2 regions of the Chitinophaga sp. OAE865 genome follow, and region 1 is predicted to be linked to the other one. Evidence: riboswitches for the same ligand, from Rfam matches in the RefSeq annotation. Region 1 holds a riboswitch; the other holds the start of a gene.
The links. Region 1 has a riboswitch for cobalamin ahead of metE (5-methyltetrahydropteroyltriglutamate--homocysteine S-methyltransferase). Riboswitches for the same ligand answer to the same signal wherever they lie in the genome.

Region 1 (8,107 bases):
CCGAAAAATTTCCTGGGTCTGAGCTGGCCTTCATATACGATCTCCACGTCGTACCAATGGGAGAACTGTCGCAGCACAGTGGTCAGATCTGTGCTCTCGAACTGGAAGTAGCCTTCTTTCCAGGCAATTATTTCCGCGGTGTTTACACCGGTTATTTTTTTTACGTTGCCGTTGGGGCTTATCTGCGATTGCTCACCAGGCGCCAGTTGTATACTTCCTTTTCTACTGTTTACCTTCACCGCGCCTTCCAGCAGGGTGGTATTGATAGTGGCTTCATCAGCATAGGAGTTGATATTGAAGCTGGTGCCCAATACATCTACCGTTACCTGGTTTACCAGTACGCGGAAAGGCCGGCGGGCATCGTGTGCAACTTCAAAATACGCTTCCCCATTAAGCTCTATCCGGCGTTCCTCCCCGGCAAAGGTGGCGGGGAAGCGGATAGAAGAAGCGGCATTCAGCCATATTTTGCTGCCATCGGCCAGTACCAGCGGGTATGTTTCCCCCGGGCCGGTGGTGAGCGTGTTATAAATGGGCGTGTTGTTGGTTCCCTGTGTTTTAACATATACCAGTTGCCCGCCCTGGTTATGTACGGCGCTGCTGCCCTGTTGTGCCAGTTGCTGTATACCGGCGCTGTCCAGTACTATTTTTTCCCCGTTAGCCAGGGTGAGCACGGCCTTATGCCCTCCCGGCGTTGCAGCCGGTGTAGCTTTGTTCGTGTTGATAGCTACTGTAGTGGCCACCGGTTGCCGGAAAAGGTATACCGCCGGAATGGTGAGGCCCAGTATTACCACTGCCGCCGCTGCCAGTTTAAACCGGCCATAGTTCCTCCGGCGGGAGAGTGATATTACCGGTGCGCCCTGTATATGCTGTAACAGCTCTTTCCGGACCCTGTCGCCGGGTTCGCCGGAGTAAGAGCCATCACCAGGTTTTACCTGCCGGAATGCCGCCTGCATTTCGTTGAGGAGGGTACGGCCGGAAGCGTCGTCCCGCAGGTAGTCCATCAGCTCAAGGGCTTCCTGGGGACTACAGGTCCGTTGTTGCCAGCGTTGCAGCAATAACCGGTAATATTCATTGTTCTTTCCTGTAGGCATATCTATACTATCCCAAAAAAAGAAGATAGGGTGGTTGGGGGAGAAAAAAAATTACCTGGAGTGATCCAGCAGGAGGCCGGAAACTAAAAGCAGGGGAAGAATACCGTCTGTATTGGTATAAAAGAAGAACTTAATGCTTTTCATGGCCAGCACCATATGTTCTTTTACGGTGTTACGGGAAATGCCCAGTTCTACGGCCACTTCCTCATAGCTTTTGCTTTCTTCCCGGCAAAGCCTGAATACCTTCTGCCGCTGTGGCGGCAGTTGCGCTATGGCCTGGTGCAGTAAAGATTCATATTGTTTCCAGAGCAGCCGGGTATCTGCATCTTCTGTCTGGTGCTGTAATTCCTGCATCACCTGTAAACGGAGGGCTGCATCGGCGCTGATCTTCTTTAAGAGTTTAAACACATGATTCCGGGTAATACGGTACAGGTAACCGCTGAACGATAATTCAGGGTTGATCCGCTCCCTAATCTCCCAAATCTTTATAAACACTTCCTGTAGTGCATCTTCGGCCAGTTCCGGGATATTGATGAAGTGGAGTATATAAGTGTAAAGTGAGGGATAATACTGATCATATAGTGCTATATACGCTTCGGTATCCCCTTGCTGCAGCCTTTGCAGCAGAACAGCTTCTTCATTGCCCACTGGATTCTCGATTTGATGACTAAAATAAACAATTGGCGGATAATTCGCGTAAAAATTTCGCGGAGTTTGTCTGACTCAGGATTAAACTGATTACGCTGATTACGCTGATTTGATTTTGTAATGATTATAAAAGAATTAAGGAGATCTAAGCGAAAGTATGTACTGCCCCCTAAAAGTTAGACACTTTTAGGGGGCATTTTTTATGGATAAACGCAGGAAATACAGTTTTGAGCAAAAATTAGCAATTGTGAGGGCAGTTTGGAATGATCATCAGTCCGTTAGTTCAGTGGCCAGACGTTATGGATGTAGTCGTTTTTGTATCCAACAATGGCTTGAGCATTATCGAATCGCAGGTAAAGCAAGCCTAAAGTTGCAGGTTGGTTTAAAGGTGTACACGAGTAGATTCAGGGTCAAAGTAGTTGAGGAAATTTTAAATAAGCCCTTATCTTTGATGGAGGCCAGCGCTATTTTCGGTATCTCAAGTGCTCCTACCATCTATAACTGGTTATGTATATACAAGCGTGAGGGCCGCCAGGGATTACTAATGGTGGGAAGTGGTCAAAAGAAACAACCCATGAAACGTAAAACATCGAAAGTAGATCAGAACTTAACAACTGAACAACAAGAATTAGCAGCCCTGAAAGCGGAAAATGAATGGCTGCGCACCGAAAATGCGTACCTAAAAAAGTTGGATGCCTTAATGAAGGAAGAACAAGCTCAAAACAAAAAGAAAAAAGAGCAAAAGCCATCAGGGAATTAAGGCGCGATTACAACCAGGATCTGCTTTTAAAAGCAGCAGGGATGGCAAGAAGTACATTTTACTATTATCAGAAAACGCGACAAGACAAAAGAACAAATCTAAAAACTCAAATCCTGCAGATTTATCATCATCATCAAGGCAGATATGGCTATAGACGAATTATGCTGGCTGTAAGAAAACAAGGCATCATTGTTAACCATAAAACTGTACTGCGAATCATGAGAGAATTGGGGATTAAGTCATTGGTAAAAGTAAAGAAGTACAAATCCTATAAAGGGGAACTTGGTAAAATAGCCCCCAATCTGCTACAACGTAATTTTTATGCTGCCAAGCCCAATCAGAAATGGGTAACAGATGTAACGGAGTTTAGTGTAGGAGGGGAAAAATTGTATTTATCACCAATCATGGACTTATATAACGGTGAAATAATCAGCTATACATTGGATAGACATTCCAGAGGTAATCAGACTGTAGAAATGCTAAAGAATGCCTTGACTAAGCTGCCAAAAAAAACAAAATTAATCATTCACTCTGATCAGGGATGGCAATACCAAATGAAGGCCTGGCAACGATTATTTAAGGGCAATAAAATCAGGCAAAGTATGTCTAGAAAAGGGAATTGCCTCGATAATGCAGCTATGGAAGGCTTCTTTTCAATATTGAAGTCAGAGTTGTTTTATCTGAAAAAATATGATTCCATAATTACACTGGAAAAGGATATTCGAGAATATATAGAATATTATAATAATGATAGAATCAAATTAAAACTAAACGGCTTGAGTCCAATACAATATCGAACTCAAGCCGCCTAATCAAAAAAAGTCTAAACTTTGGGGTGCAGTACAAGTATCCGCTTAAATCTCCTCAAATCCTTTAAAATCCAAAGTAATCAATCAGCGTAATCAGCGTAATCAGTTTAATCCTGAGTCAGACAAAATCCGCTTAAGAGAACACCGCTGCATATTCCGCTGCAAAGGAGGCGAAGTTGCGCGCCGGCTTCCCGGTGATTTCCTGCACTGTGGAGGAAACGGCCGCCGCTTCCCCACGGGCGTAGTGGGCATAGTCTTCAATCAGTCCTTCGGCCTGCCAGGCGGGAAAGCCGGCGTGTAAGAGGGCGGGCAGCAGTTCATTTTCAGTAACGTTAATGTACCGGATAGTGCGACCCACCGCCTCAGACAGGATGTTGGCCAGCGCGGTATGAGTAAGTGCTTCCGGTCCGGCGATATCGTATGTTTTGCCTGCATGCCCGTTGCCGGTGAGTGTGGCAGCTGCAACAGCGGCAATGTCGCGGGTGTCTACCAGGCTTACCGGAGCGTTGCCGGCGGTAGCAAAGAATTGATGCTGTGTGTTAATGATCTCCCGGAAGCCCAGCAATCCCTGCATAAATAAATTGGGCCGCAGGAAAGTATATGCCATACCGGAACGGTGGATCTTTTCCTCCACAACGGCATGATACCGCAGGAAACGCACCGGCGAATGCACGCTGGCATGCAGCTGGGAAAGTTTCACGATATGTGGCAACCCGCTTTTAACAGCGGCGGTTACAAAATTGCTTTGCAGTGTTTCCGCTTCTTCAGAAGAGTTAGTGAGCAGGAAGGCTTTTTCCATACCCTGCAGGGCATGAGCCAAACTGCCTGCATCGTTAAAATCGCCGGTCACTATTTCTGCACCGGGCAATGCAGCAATGATGCCTGCGTTATTGTCTGCCTTCCGTACCATGGCGCGGAAAGGAATGCCCTGTGAAGATAAATGTTTGGCCAATGTAGTACCAATATGCCCGGTAGCACCGGTGATCAGGATGTTTGCCTGTTTCATAGCTGTATGTTTTTTTTCTGATGTAAAATTCCGTTTTCCGGCAGGCAGGAAATTGTAAGAAAACGAAGCGGAGTTTGTCGGACTCAGGCTAATCATCTTAATCATCATCATCCTGAGTCAGACAACCGGGACAGAAGTTGCCGGGATTTACTATCTTCGCCCCCGGTTCTTTATGTATTACTCATCGAAGCAAATAATGGTTCCCGCTGAAAAGCGGGATTAAAAGGGAACTGTGTGCAAATCACAGGCTGTCCCGCAACTGTAAGCTTCCGGCAGTGTTTATGCACTGCAGCTGGTAAATAGTATGCCACTGTTCCGCAGGGAATGGGAAGGTGTTTACCGGTGGAACAAGCCAGGAGACCTGCCTTTATTTCACTTTGACAATGCTTTCGGGGATTGAAGCGTGTCAGGTTTCGGTACAGGTAATTTACACAGAACAGGCAACGTGCATGATATAATTATGCATGATGATGCACTTGTTCCGGTAAATGTGCCATACCTTCTCCTTCCCGTATAATATCTTCCAAAAACATTGCTGTACTATATAAGAGCGTGAACATCATGTATCACCTTTTAAACAATCAGTAATGATTATCCACAACTTAGGCTATCCGAGGATAGGTAGCCAGCGTGAATTGAAGAAAGCCTGCGAAAGCTACTGGGCAGGCAAAATTACCCTTGATGAATTACAGGCAGTGGCCCGTGCCATCCGTTTGCAACACTGGGAATTGCAGCAGCAGAAAGGGATAGACCGGATTCCCTGTAACGATTTTTCCTATTACGACCAGGTGCTTGATACCTCTCTTATGGTAGGCGCCATACCAGCCCGTTATGCGCCATTGCAGGAAAAAAAGATCCATGAAACGGACCTGCTGTTCGCTATGGCGCGCGGTTACCAGCGCGATGGGGATGATATCACCGCTATGGAAATGACAAAATGGTTTGATACCAATTATCATTATATCGTTCCGGAATTTGCGGCCAACCAGTCATTTCACTTTTTCTCCCGTAAAGTGATCGATCAGTTCCTCGAAGCAAAAAAGGATAACTATGCAGCAAAACCAGTGATCCTGGGTCCTGTATCATTCCTGTTGCTGGGTAAGGAGAAATCAGCCGGCTTTCATCGTTTATCACTGATCGGTAAATTGCTGCCGGTATACATGGATGTGCTGGCGCAGCTTATCAAAGCCGGTGCTGACATGGTACAGCTAGATGAGCCCTGCCTCTCGCTGGACCTCGACGAAACGGCGCTGCAGATATTTTCAGATACTTACGCTCAGCTTCATGCGGCATTTCCCCGGTTGCATATTTTCCTGGCCTCTTATTTTGAATGCTACGGGAAGAACCTGCCGGTAGTTTTGTCGCTGCCTGTGCAAACACTGCACCTCGACCTGGTTCGCTGTCCTTCCCAGCTGGATGATATCCTGGCAACATCCGTTGCGGATACTTCTTTACGGCTCTCACTGGGGATAGTGGATGGCAGGAATATCTGGAAGAATAATTATGAAAGATCTTTACAGCAGATACAAAAAGCAGTAAGCACACTGGGAGAAGAACGTATAGCCATTGCTCCTTCCTGCTCATTGCTGCATGTGCCCTGCGACCTGGACAATGAAACCAGCATTTCTCCCGAAATTAAGAACTGGATGGCCTTTGCCAAACAGAAGCTGCAGGAACTGAAAGACCTGCGTGATATCATGAACGGCAACACCGCTTTGCTGGATACCAACAAAGCTGCCATCCACAGCAGGGCTACTTCGCCGCTGATCCACCGGGAGGAAGTGAAAAGCAGGATAGCGGCGTTCACTGCCGCCGATGCACGCAGGAAGAGCGCCTTCCCCGTACGTCAGCATATCCAGCAGGAACAATTCAAATTGCCATTGTTCCCTACCACTACCATCGGCTCTTTCCCTCAAACAGATGATATCAGGCAGCTAAGGGCGCGCCTGAAAAAGGGAGAGCTTACCACTGTACAATATGAAGCAGCCATTGAAAAGGCTACTATTGAAGTGATCCGCTGGCAGGAGGAAATAGGCCTGGATGTATTGGTGCATGGCGAGTTTGAACGCAACGATATGGTGGAATATTTTGGAGAACAACTGCAGGGGTTCCTGTTCACCAAAAATGGCTGGGTACAAAGCTACGGCAGCCGTTGTGTAAAGCCGCCGGTTATTTTTGGAGATGTAAGCCGCCCGGCAGATATGACCGTTCGCTGGAGCAGCTTTGCACAGGCCCATACCGGAAAGCTGATGAAAGGAATGCTCACCGGTCCCGTTACTATTTTACAATGGTCGTTTGTGCGCGATGATCAGCCCCGTTCTGTTACGGCCAACCAGATCGCATGGGCGATCCGAGACGAGGTGGTGGCACTGGAGCAGGCAGGCATTAAAGTGATACAGATCGATGAACCGGCTATCCGCGAAGGATTACCTCTGCGTAAGGAAAATCACGCTGCTTACCTGGAGTGGGCAGTACAGGCGTTCCGTATTTCTGCCAGCGGCGTGAAAGACGAAACGCAGATCCATACGCATATGTGCTACAGCGAATTCAATGATATCATTGAGCATATTGCAGCAATGGATGCAGATGTAATTACCATTGAAACTTCCCGTTCACAAATGGAATTACTGGATGCCTTTGCTGATTTTAAATATCCTAACGAGATAGGCCCCGGCGTATACGATATCCATTCTCCCCGGCAGCCATCTGCGGAGGAAATGATTACATTGCTGGAAAAAGCCGCTGTTACGCTGCCGGTAAGGAACCTGTGGGTAAATCCTGATTGCGGGCTGAAAACCCGCAAATGGCCGGAAACAAAAGCAGCTTTGGCAAATATGGTACGTGCAGCGGAAGTAATGAGAACAAGAGCCGCTTCGGCAAAATAGATTTTAACTGGCCTATTCCAACTGGTACTATTGTGGAATTGATCGGTAAAATAACAGAAGTGGGAATACCAGCGTGAAAGTGCTGGTAGAAATTTATATTGAGGAGATGTATTCCGATTCCCGGGAAAAGGCTATCACAGGAACTTTCAGCCTGGCGGCCATTGGTGATGATAAATTGCCGGTAAGCGTGAAATAGTCAAAAGGTAAAGGGTGATCCGGGTTAACGGATCACCCTTTTTATATTCATCGGATATTATTGCAGGTTAAGGTCTTTTACTCCAAGAACTTCCGTAGAGATCTCTCCCAGCCACCCGGCTTCTGCGCGGATTGCCGTTTGTACCTTGATAAAGTTGATCCCTTTGAGCTTTACGGGGCTGCCGTTTTTATCTACAGCCCAGTCCAGTTTTATTTTTGCGTCGGTATCTTCATTCGCGTGGTTATCGGCATAACCCCATGAGAAAGCAGGTGAAACGTAATATGGCGAGAACGGATCGCCGGAGGTATTTTTGATATTGCTATCCGTAAGCTTAGTGCCGGTGAAAGTGATGCTATCGCCCTTCCACTGCGGGTAATAAGATTGATCGTGGAATACATTCCTGGCCAGGTAACCGCTGTCACCCTTGTTATCTTTCCAACGGATATACTCCGTATCGCTGGTATACGGATCATCGGGGTTGGTTACCCTGTCTTTTGCTTCGTTGGGTCTATAATAAGTGACCTGGTAGTTCCTGATAGTTTTGGAACTATTGTATTCAGAACCGGCAATTTCATACCATTCATCATCAGGTAAGCCATTCTTATTGGCATCAACTGATACGGAGATAACGCCCGGTTCTGCGAACTGGTTAAAGGCATTGCCCAATACAACAAAGGAATATTCACCGGGCACATTTTTGATGGTGTGGTCA
Region 2 (8,107 bases), 190 kb from region 1:
TTAAATACGCGGGGATTCTACAGGCGGCAGACCAGGCTATACTATTTAAAACCGCTGTAAAAGAAATTGCCTACAAGCATGGGGTAATGGCCACCTTCATGGCCAAGATCCATGAAAGCCTGCCAGGATGCAGCGGGCATGTACACCAAAGCCTGTGGGATGCGGACAGTAAGCAGAATTTATTTTATGATGAACAGGACGAACATAAAATGAGCGCCCTCATGAAAAGTTACATTGCGGGGCAACTGTATTGCTTACCGGTGATACTGCCCATGATAGCTCCTACTATCAACAGCTATAAACGGCTCGTGGAAGGCGCCTGGGCCCCCACTACGCTCACCTGGGGCATCGATAACAGGACAGTGGCATTACGGGCTTTACCAGGCGATAAAAAGGCTACCCGCCTGGAAACAAGAGTAGTTGGCTCAGATACCAATCCATACCTGGCATTGGCTGCCTGTTTGGCCGCCGGGTTGTATGGCGTAAAAAATAAATTACCGCTTGAGAAAAAAATAACCACCGGTAATGGGTACAAAGACACCTCGAATGGTGTATTACCACAGAACCTTCATATGGCCACCCAACAAATGAAGGAATCGGCCCTTGCAAAAGAGCTGTTCGGCGAAGCGTTTGTTGAACACTTTACGTTAACCAGGGAATGGGAGTGGCGGCAATATGCCAAAGCAGTGACCGATTGGGAATTGAAAAGATATTTTGAAATCATCTAAGTAACCGCATATGGCATTTCAGTATAATTTTCCTACTACTATTCGTTTCGGCGCCGGCGTGATCAGCGAGCTGCCGGCCTATCTGCAGAAAAACGGGTTATCAAAACCTATGATCGTTACCGACCCAACGATAGCAGGATTATCATTTTTTAAATCGATCGTGAAAGACCTGGAGTCGAACCATATTTCCGTGGAAGTATTCAGCGATATCCACAAAAATCCTGTGAAGAGTGATGTGTACAAAGGAACCGACCTTTGGGACAATACCGGCCGTGACAGCATCATTGGCATTGGCGGTGGCGCAGCCCTGGACGTGGCGCGGGCCATTGTACTGAGGGTTCATCACCGGGAAGATCTTTTCAAATACGATGATCTCATAGGCGGCGACGTATATGTGACCAACGATGTGCCTCATTTTGTTACTGTGCCCACTACTGCCGGCACCGGCAGCGAAGTAGGCAGGAGCGCCATTATTGCCGATGATGAAACGCACCAGAAGAAAATACTCTTCTCCCCCAAACTGATGGCAAAAATTGTATTTGCTGATCCTGCCCTTACTATGGATCTGCCTCCATTCATCACCGCCGCCACCGGCATGGATGCGTTAACGCATAATATGGAAGCATTCCTGGCAAAAAATCCGCATCCCCTATGCGATGGCATTGCCCTGGAAGGTATCTATCTCATAAAAAACTCACTGGAAAAAGCCACTAACAGCCCGGATATAGAAAGCCGGAGTAATATGCTGATGGCATCAATGATGGGCGCTATTGCCTTCCAGAAAGGATTGGGTGTGGTGCATTCCCTGGCACATCCCCTCTCCTCCCTGCTGGATACGCATCATGGCCTTGCCAATGCCGTGAATATCCCCTACGGGATGCAATTCAATATTGCGGGCTTTGAAGATAAATTCCGCCGCATTGCCAGAACGCTGGAGCTAAAGGAAGAAACCGGCGAAGCAGTGGTACAATATCTCTTTGATCTTAATTCAAAAATAAATATACCGCATCATCTCCGGGATATCGGTGTTACCGGTGCACATGTGGAAACACTGGCCGACCTTGCACTGGCGGATTTTGCACATCCCAACAACCCTAAACCGGTTACACGGGAGGATTTCAAACAGTTGTACCTAAACGCGCTATAGACATGAAGAAAAAGATAGGGCTCAGCTATACGGAAGCCAGCTTTGCCAACTACGAAAAGTGGTTCACGCCTGAAGACCTGGGTGATGACCTGGAAGTGGTGATCCTGTCTTTCCTGCGCAACAATGCGGAAGACATCTATACCTGCGATGGGCTGGTGCTCACCGGCGGCGTAGATGTAATCCCTTCGCTGTACGGAGGAGCCGAGAATTATCCACATCGGCCAGCAGAATTTTTACCTGAAAGGGATAATTTTGAAAAACGTCTTTACGAATATTCCCAGCAGCATCAGCTGCCTGTACTTGGCATCTGCCGCGGATTACAGTACATCAACATACTGGAAGGCGGAAAAGTATATGAAGATATCGGCGAAGCCGCCAACAGGATCCATAAGAAAGATAGCAGCGATAAAATTCATGGCGTAAACATCCGTAAAAACACTTTGCTGTACAAGGCTACCGGCCTGGAAAAAGGGCAGGTGAACAGTGCGCATCACCAGGGCATTCACCCGGCCAGCCTTGGGAAAAATATTATGGTGAGCGCTACTTCCGATACCAGCGATGAGATTATAGAAGGTATTGAATTCAAAGATAAAACCGGGAAAGGCTTTATGCTTTGCGTGCAATGGCATCCGGAAAGAATGCCGGAGAAAGAAAGCAACCCGCTCTCCCAACAGATCAAAACAACATTTCTTCAAGCAGTAAGAAACCATACGAAATGAGAATCTTTAATCCTGCCACCGCACAAACCCTTGCCGTTCTCCGTGAAGACACCTTGTCAATGGTTGTTGAGAAAACCGCCCTGCTCCGGCTGGCATTTGATCATTGGTCCTCGAAGCCACTGGCAGAGCGCATTAAAGTGATTGCGCGTTTCAGGGATCAGCTGGAAAAAAGAATAGAGAAACTGGCGGGCGTGCTTACTTCCGAAACAGGAAAACCATTGCAGCAATCGCGCAATGAAATCAACGGCGCTATTACCCGGATCAACTGGATGCTGGAAAATGCAGAAAAATACCTGTCGGACGAGTGGGTAACGAATACGGATACACTAAAAGAAAAAATTTCCTACGAGCCGCTGGGCATTGTCTGTAACATCTCCGCATGGAACTATCCATACCTGGTAGGTGTCAATGTTTTTATTCCGGCCCTGCTGGCAGGGAATACCGTGCTTTATAAGCCTTCCGAATATGCGGTGCTCACCGGTATGGAAATCGAAAAACTTTTTTACTACGCTGGCCTGGAACACAATGCCTTTAAAATAGCCATTGGTGGAAAAACAGTGGGAGAAAACCTGCTTGGCCTGCGGGTGGATGGATACTTTTTCACCGGCTCTTATAAAACCGGCAAATACATCTACGAAAAAATAGCGGCCCGGATGCTACCCTGCCAGCTGGAACTGGGCGGGAAAGATCCGTTGTACGTGACAGACGATATTGAGGATATTGCAGCTGTAGCGGCGGCTACCGCCGATGGCGCTTTTTATAATAACGGGCAAAGCTGCTGCGCAGTAGAACGTATTTATGTGCATGAAAAAATATACGACCAGTACGTGGAAGAATTTGTAAAAGCCGTTAAATCCTGGAAGCTGGGATTGCCTACCGATGAAGGCGTATACTTTGGCGCCATCACCAGGAAAGAACAATTAAAAGTGCTGGAAACGCAGGTACTGGAAGCACGGGCAAAAGGCGCCACCCTTAAACTTGGTGGCCATATCATTGAGCATGAAGGCAATTTCTTTGAACCTACCATTCTCACCGATGTGGACAACTCCATGAAAATTATGCAGGAAGAAAGCTTCGGCCCGGTAATAGGTATTATGAAAGTGGCGAGCGATAAAGAAGCGATTGAAATGATGAATGATACGGAATATGGTCTTACTGCTTCCGTATATTCCTCCAACGGCGAAAGGGCGCAGGCGATCCTGTCGCAGGTGAATACGGGTACCGGCTATTGGAATTGCTGCGACCGTGTTTCTGCGGGGTTGCCGTGGGCAGGAAGGAAACACTCTGGTTTTGGCGCGACGTTGTCTCACCAGGGTTTAAGGGCGTTCACGAAAACAAAATCGTGGCAGATGAAGGGGTAAAGTTGCGTAAAGATATACGATGATAGAAGCGTGATACAATTTTGTGTTGTATCACGCTTTTTTTTTGGGGGATATATTTAATCAATATTGTTTGCAGATTTGTTAATCCACATTTGTTATAATCCCCGGATAGTCTCCGTCAGAGGTACTAATAAAATTATTGATTCGTGCGTTGGATCAGGATTGCCGGAACCTTTAATTGAATTAGAACAGGGAGGATTTGGTATTACATTTTTAAAAGAGAAGTATACAAATAAGCTCACGCCGTTTGAAGAACCTGAAGATAGACAACGTAAAGCTATTTTATACATTGGGGAACATGGAAGCATAAGCAATACACAATACCGGGAATTGGCCGGTGTGTCAAAAAGAACTGCAACAGGAGATTTACAAGAGTTAATGAAAAAAAATTCATACAAAAATCTGGAAATACCGGAAAAGGAACTTCATACACTGAACCAATCTGATATTGGGGCCACATAGAGGCCATTGGGGCCATATAGGGGCAATAAAGGGCAATGAATCAATTTCTTCTATCAAAATAAACCTCCTCCACTTCATTTTGGCATTTATACCTAATTACCTTAGGTTTGCTCCGCATTTGGTTCCGCCCGGCGGCGGATTAAAAGGGAATCCGGTGTAAAACCGGAGCTATCCCCGTAGCTGTAAGCCTGCATTTACCAACAGGTAAATTGTTTTTCCGGATGTACTCCATACCACTGTTTGCCAGGCGGCAAATGGGAAGGTCCCGGAAAAGCAGGTAAGCCAGAAGACCTGCCTTTTGCAACTGATCATTCAACGCTTTCGGGTGAAATGCCATGAATGTAGGCCTACCAGGCATTTATGCGCTGTTATGTTTTTCGTTTAGCCTTTGGCGTGATGCCGGAAGGATAACCGGTATTATGATCATTTTTTCCAGGGTTTTTGCCCCGGAAAAGAGTATTGTATTTCTTAACAAAACAATAAATATGAAAAAACAGTTATTATCCTTTCTGTCTGCAGCTATGATGCTGTTTGTTGCCTCCTGTCAAAAAGATGACGCATTACAACCCCTCGGATCCCAACGTACCAATGAAGCCGGTACCGGCGGCGTTACCGCATCGCTGATTGCAGGTAAATATGGCAACGGGTTCTTTATTGCCAATGAGGGATGGTTTGGCCATGGTACGGGCGATCTGCATTTCTATTCCTATAGCGGCGATAGTCTTGTTCCCAACGTATACCATGCAGAAAACCCTGCAGGCGCATTAGGTGGCCCCTCCAATACGCTGCAGTACGCCACCATTTTCAATGGCAAAATGTATATTGTTGTAAAAGCCGGCGGACCGCTGGTAGTAACGGATGCAGGCAGCCTGGTGGAAACCGGCCGTATCACTATACTTCCCGGCAACGATGGTCATGCCTTTATTGGTGTGGATGCCACACGAGGCCTGCTCAGCGCAGCCGACGGCGTTTATCCGTTAACGTTACCTTCCCTGGCGGTGGGCACTAAAGTAAGCGGTGTTGCAGGTTATACAGGTGATATGTTAAAAGCCGGCAGCTACATTTTTGTATTGTCCCAAACAGATGGCATCGTTGCTTTAAACAGCAGCACCTATGCCGTAGTGAAAAAATTCGGGACAGCTAACCTGGCATTTGCTGCTGGGAAGGATGGCGGTGTATATGCAGCCACTTCAGATTCCCTGATCCGTATAGATCCGGCCACACTGGTGCGCACTGCTGTGAAACTGCCTTTTACCATCGCATCACCGTGGGGAGCATGGCGCCATGCAGCTATTACTGCTTCCACTACAGAAAATGCTGTCTACATTGTGCGTAACAATGGCTTTGCCGGTGGTACTCAACTGTACCGTTATATTATTGGCAACACGGCATCACTGGCGGCTCCTTTTATTACCCTGCCTTCCGGACAATATTTTTATGGAGCTGGTGCTGCGTATAACAAGGATAAAAATGAACTGGTGATCACTACGCTGAACGGCTCTTTCACCGGGGATATCAACAGGGTGCTGTTATATGATGCCTCCACTGCTACGTTGAAAAAAACGCTGACTTACAACGGATGGTATTTCCCCGCCATGCCGGTATTTCATGAATAGAAAAGGAATGAAGCCGTCCTGGTCATTGACAGGACGGCCTCTTTATCAAAAATCAAGCGGCAGTACCATATTCATCACAATAGGCTCAAGCCTTTCCAGAGAAGCGCGTAACCGGGCTGTCATCTTTTCCTTTTCTTTTAGCCGGAAAAGCCATTGCCGTACAAAGTTTTCAGGAAGATAATAATCTATAGTCAACCGCGCTCTGCGGTCTGTTAATCTTTCAATCGTATAGTAGTAAGCGTTATGCCGCTTCTCATCTGTTTCGCTGAACATCACATTCTGTTCAGGATTATAGGAGAAACTGCTGGTATACATCATCACTTCTTTGCCATTGTCCAGCAGATGCCGGTGCCGGCTGCCAACACCAGGCAGGAAATGTTCCACTTCATCTATTCCCTTCACTCCTATCTGCCATTGGTGCCTGAATTCAAAATGCACTACGGTATAGGTAAGTGTTTTAATATCAGTGTCAAACTCTTTCGACACGGAAATCATTTTCACCTTATTGTTAAGTTCTGTTTGCGGGTCTGGATCAGGAGGCAGTGTATTCCGCAGTTCGCTTAAATGGGTGTAGTGAAAGGAGATATCACCTGTTTCTGTTTGTTTGGTGGCAGCATCCCAGGTCATCCATTGCGCCAGCCCAGCGGGAGGTTCATCCCGCAGCAGGTTGTCTGTTACCAGCCAGTATTCATGTTGTTCAATATCGTTTTTAAGCAGCTGATGTGCCACAATCACATCTTTCCCAATCAGCTTACTGAAATTTTTCACCTGGTAAGTAGTGAACTCGCCGTAATGGGAAATTACTTTCAGGGTAAGGTCTACAGCCGATACACAGGCTTTGCACTGGCAAATTTTACGGTGATTGTAATTAACAAGGTAGCGGTGAAATTCGCAGAACATTTTTTCCACCTGCTTATACAGCTGGGCAAGATCAGGCGGGGATCCAAATTTATAGAATAAGATAGCATCACCTTCCACTTCAGACACTTCCAGGCCCGATTCGTTAGCATTGATCAGCAGTTCCAGCAGTTGCTGGATGATATGGCGGCTGTGCTCAATCTCTATCTCATTCACAAAACGGGTAAAGCCACTTATATCCGGAATAAAAAGCAGCCCTTTGTTTTCCATTTTTTTTATTAAAGTTAGATAAAAATGGAAAATAAAGGGCTTGTCTTTCGGGGTAATGATACTTTATTTCTTCTCCAGGCGGAGAATTATGGCGTCGGTCCCGGCTACCTTGAAATGGAACCCGTCTTTTTCTGTGGATGTTTTACCGGAGAATAGTTCTTTACAGCGATATTCACCCTTAGCCAGTCCCAGTTTCTCCCAGCCGGCTTCAAAGGTAGTTGCCTCTTTGTTATAGTTCAGCACGGCAATATAGGTATAACGGCCACTGTTATGCACAAACAGGCTGGAAGGCGTATCACCGCTATGATGATCTGCCGGCACAAATCCATTGGGCAGCTGCGCTGCTTCCAGTACATCCCGGTTTTGCAGCAGTTGCTGTGCCACGCCGGAAGCGCTGCTGTATTCCGAATAGTCATCGCCGGTAATAACGGTACCCGTAACGATAGCCGAAGTGAGGCGGGCCCTGTTTTCACCGGGTGTTGCACCGGCAAACACTACATGGTCTGCATCTGTAAAATCGTATACTTTATTTTGCCACCAGCCCAAACTGGTTGCGTTTAAGGTATAAGCGGTTTCACCGATATTCTTAAACGCATCGCAGGCAATGCGGCGCATATGCACATACCGGCCGGTGGCCAGGCTGGGCGAAATAGCGGCATATACCAGCATCTTTCCGTCCATCTGGTCTACCAGGAACTCCATCCCTTTGCGGAAAGCCTGCATGCCTGTATGCACGGAAGGGTCATAATAAGTATCTGCCTCTATTGCCGCATGCCCGATAAAATCTATTTTGATCATTTCAAAACCGGTTTCCTTAAAGCGGTTGATAAGGTAAGCGATGCGTTCGCGGGTAGCGGGATGCGTGGGGTCCATGGCGCGGGCGCCATCAAAATCGTGGTATTGTCCGTTTACTTTTGACCATGTT

Region 2: another riboswitch for cobalamin. It lies ahead of ABIE50_RS10605 (DUF5074 domain-containing protein); the one in region 1 lies ahead of metE (5-methyltetrahydropteroyltriglutamate--homocysteine S-methyltransferase).

Annotation. Positions count from the first base shown of each region.
Region 1 covers NZ_JBEPOF010000001.1:2,775,028-2,783,134, forward strand. The annotation lists gene ABIE50_RS11375 (FecR family protein) at 1-1,091, opposite strand, end outside; gene ABIE50_RS11380 (RNA polymerase sigma factor) at 1,143-1,739, opposite strand; gene ABIE50_RS11385 (helix-turn-helix domain-containing protein) at 1,942-2,499, shown strand; gene ABIE50_RS11390 (IS3 family transposase) at 2,394-3,311, shown strand; gene ABIE50_RS11395 (SDR family oxidoreductase) at 3,442-4,314, opposite strand; cobalamin riboswitch at 4,495-4,697, shown strand; gene metE (5-methyltetrahydropteroyltriglutamate--homocysteine S-methyltransferase) at 4,902-7,199, shown strand; gene ABIE50_RS11405 (hypothetical protein) at 7,453-8,107, opposite strand, start outside.
Region 2 covers NZ_JBEPOF010000001.1:2,588,665-2,596,771, reverse strand. The annotation lists gene ABIE50_RS10630 (glutamine synthetase family protein) at 1-728, shown strand, start outside; gene ABIE50_RS10625 (iron-containing alcohol dehydrogenase) at 739-1,875, shown strand; gene ABIE50_RS10620 (gamma-glutamyl-gamma-aminobutyrate hydrolase family protein) at 1,878-2,594, shown strand; gene ABIE50_RS10615 (aldehyde dehydrogenase family protein) at 2,591-3,955, shown strand; gene ABIE50_RS10610 (hypothetical protein) at 4,043-4,438, shown strand; cobalamin riboswitch at 4,541-4,751, shown strand; gene ABIE50_RS10605 (DUF5074 domain-containing protein) at 4,924-6,054, shown strand; gene ABIE50_RS10600 (DUF2652 domain-containing protein) at 6,100-7,182, opposite strand; gene ABIE50_RS10595 (solute:sodium symporter family transporter) at 7,246-8,107, opposite strand, start outside.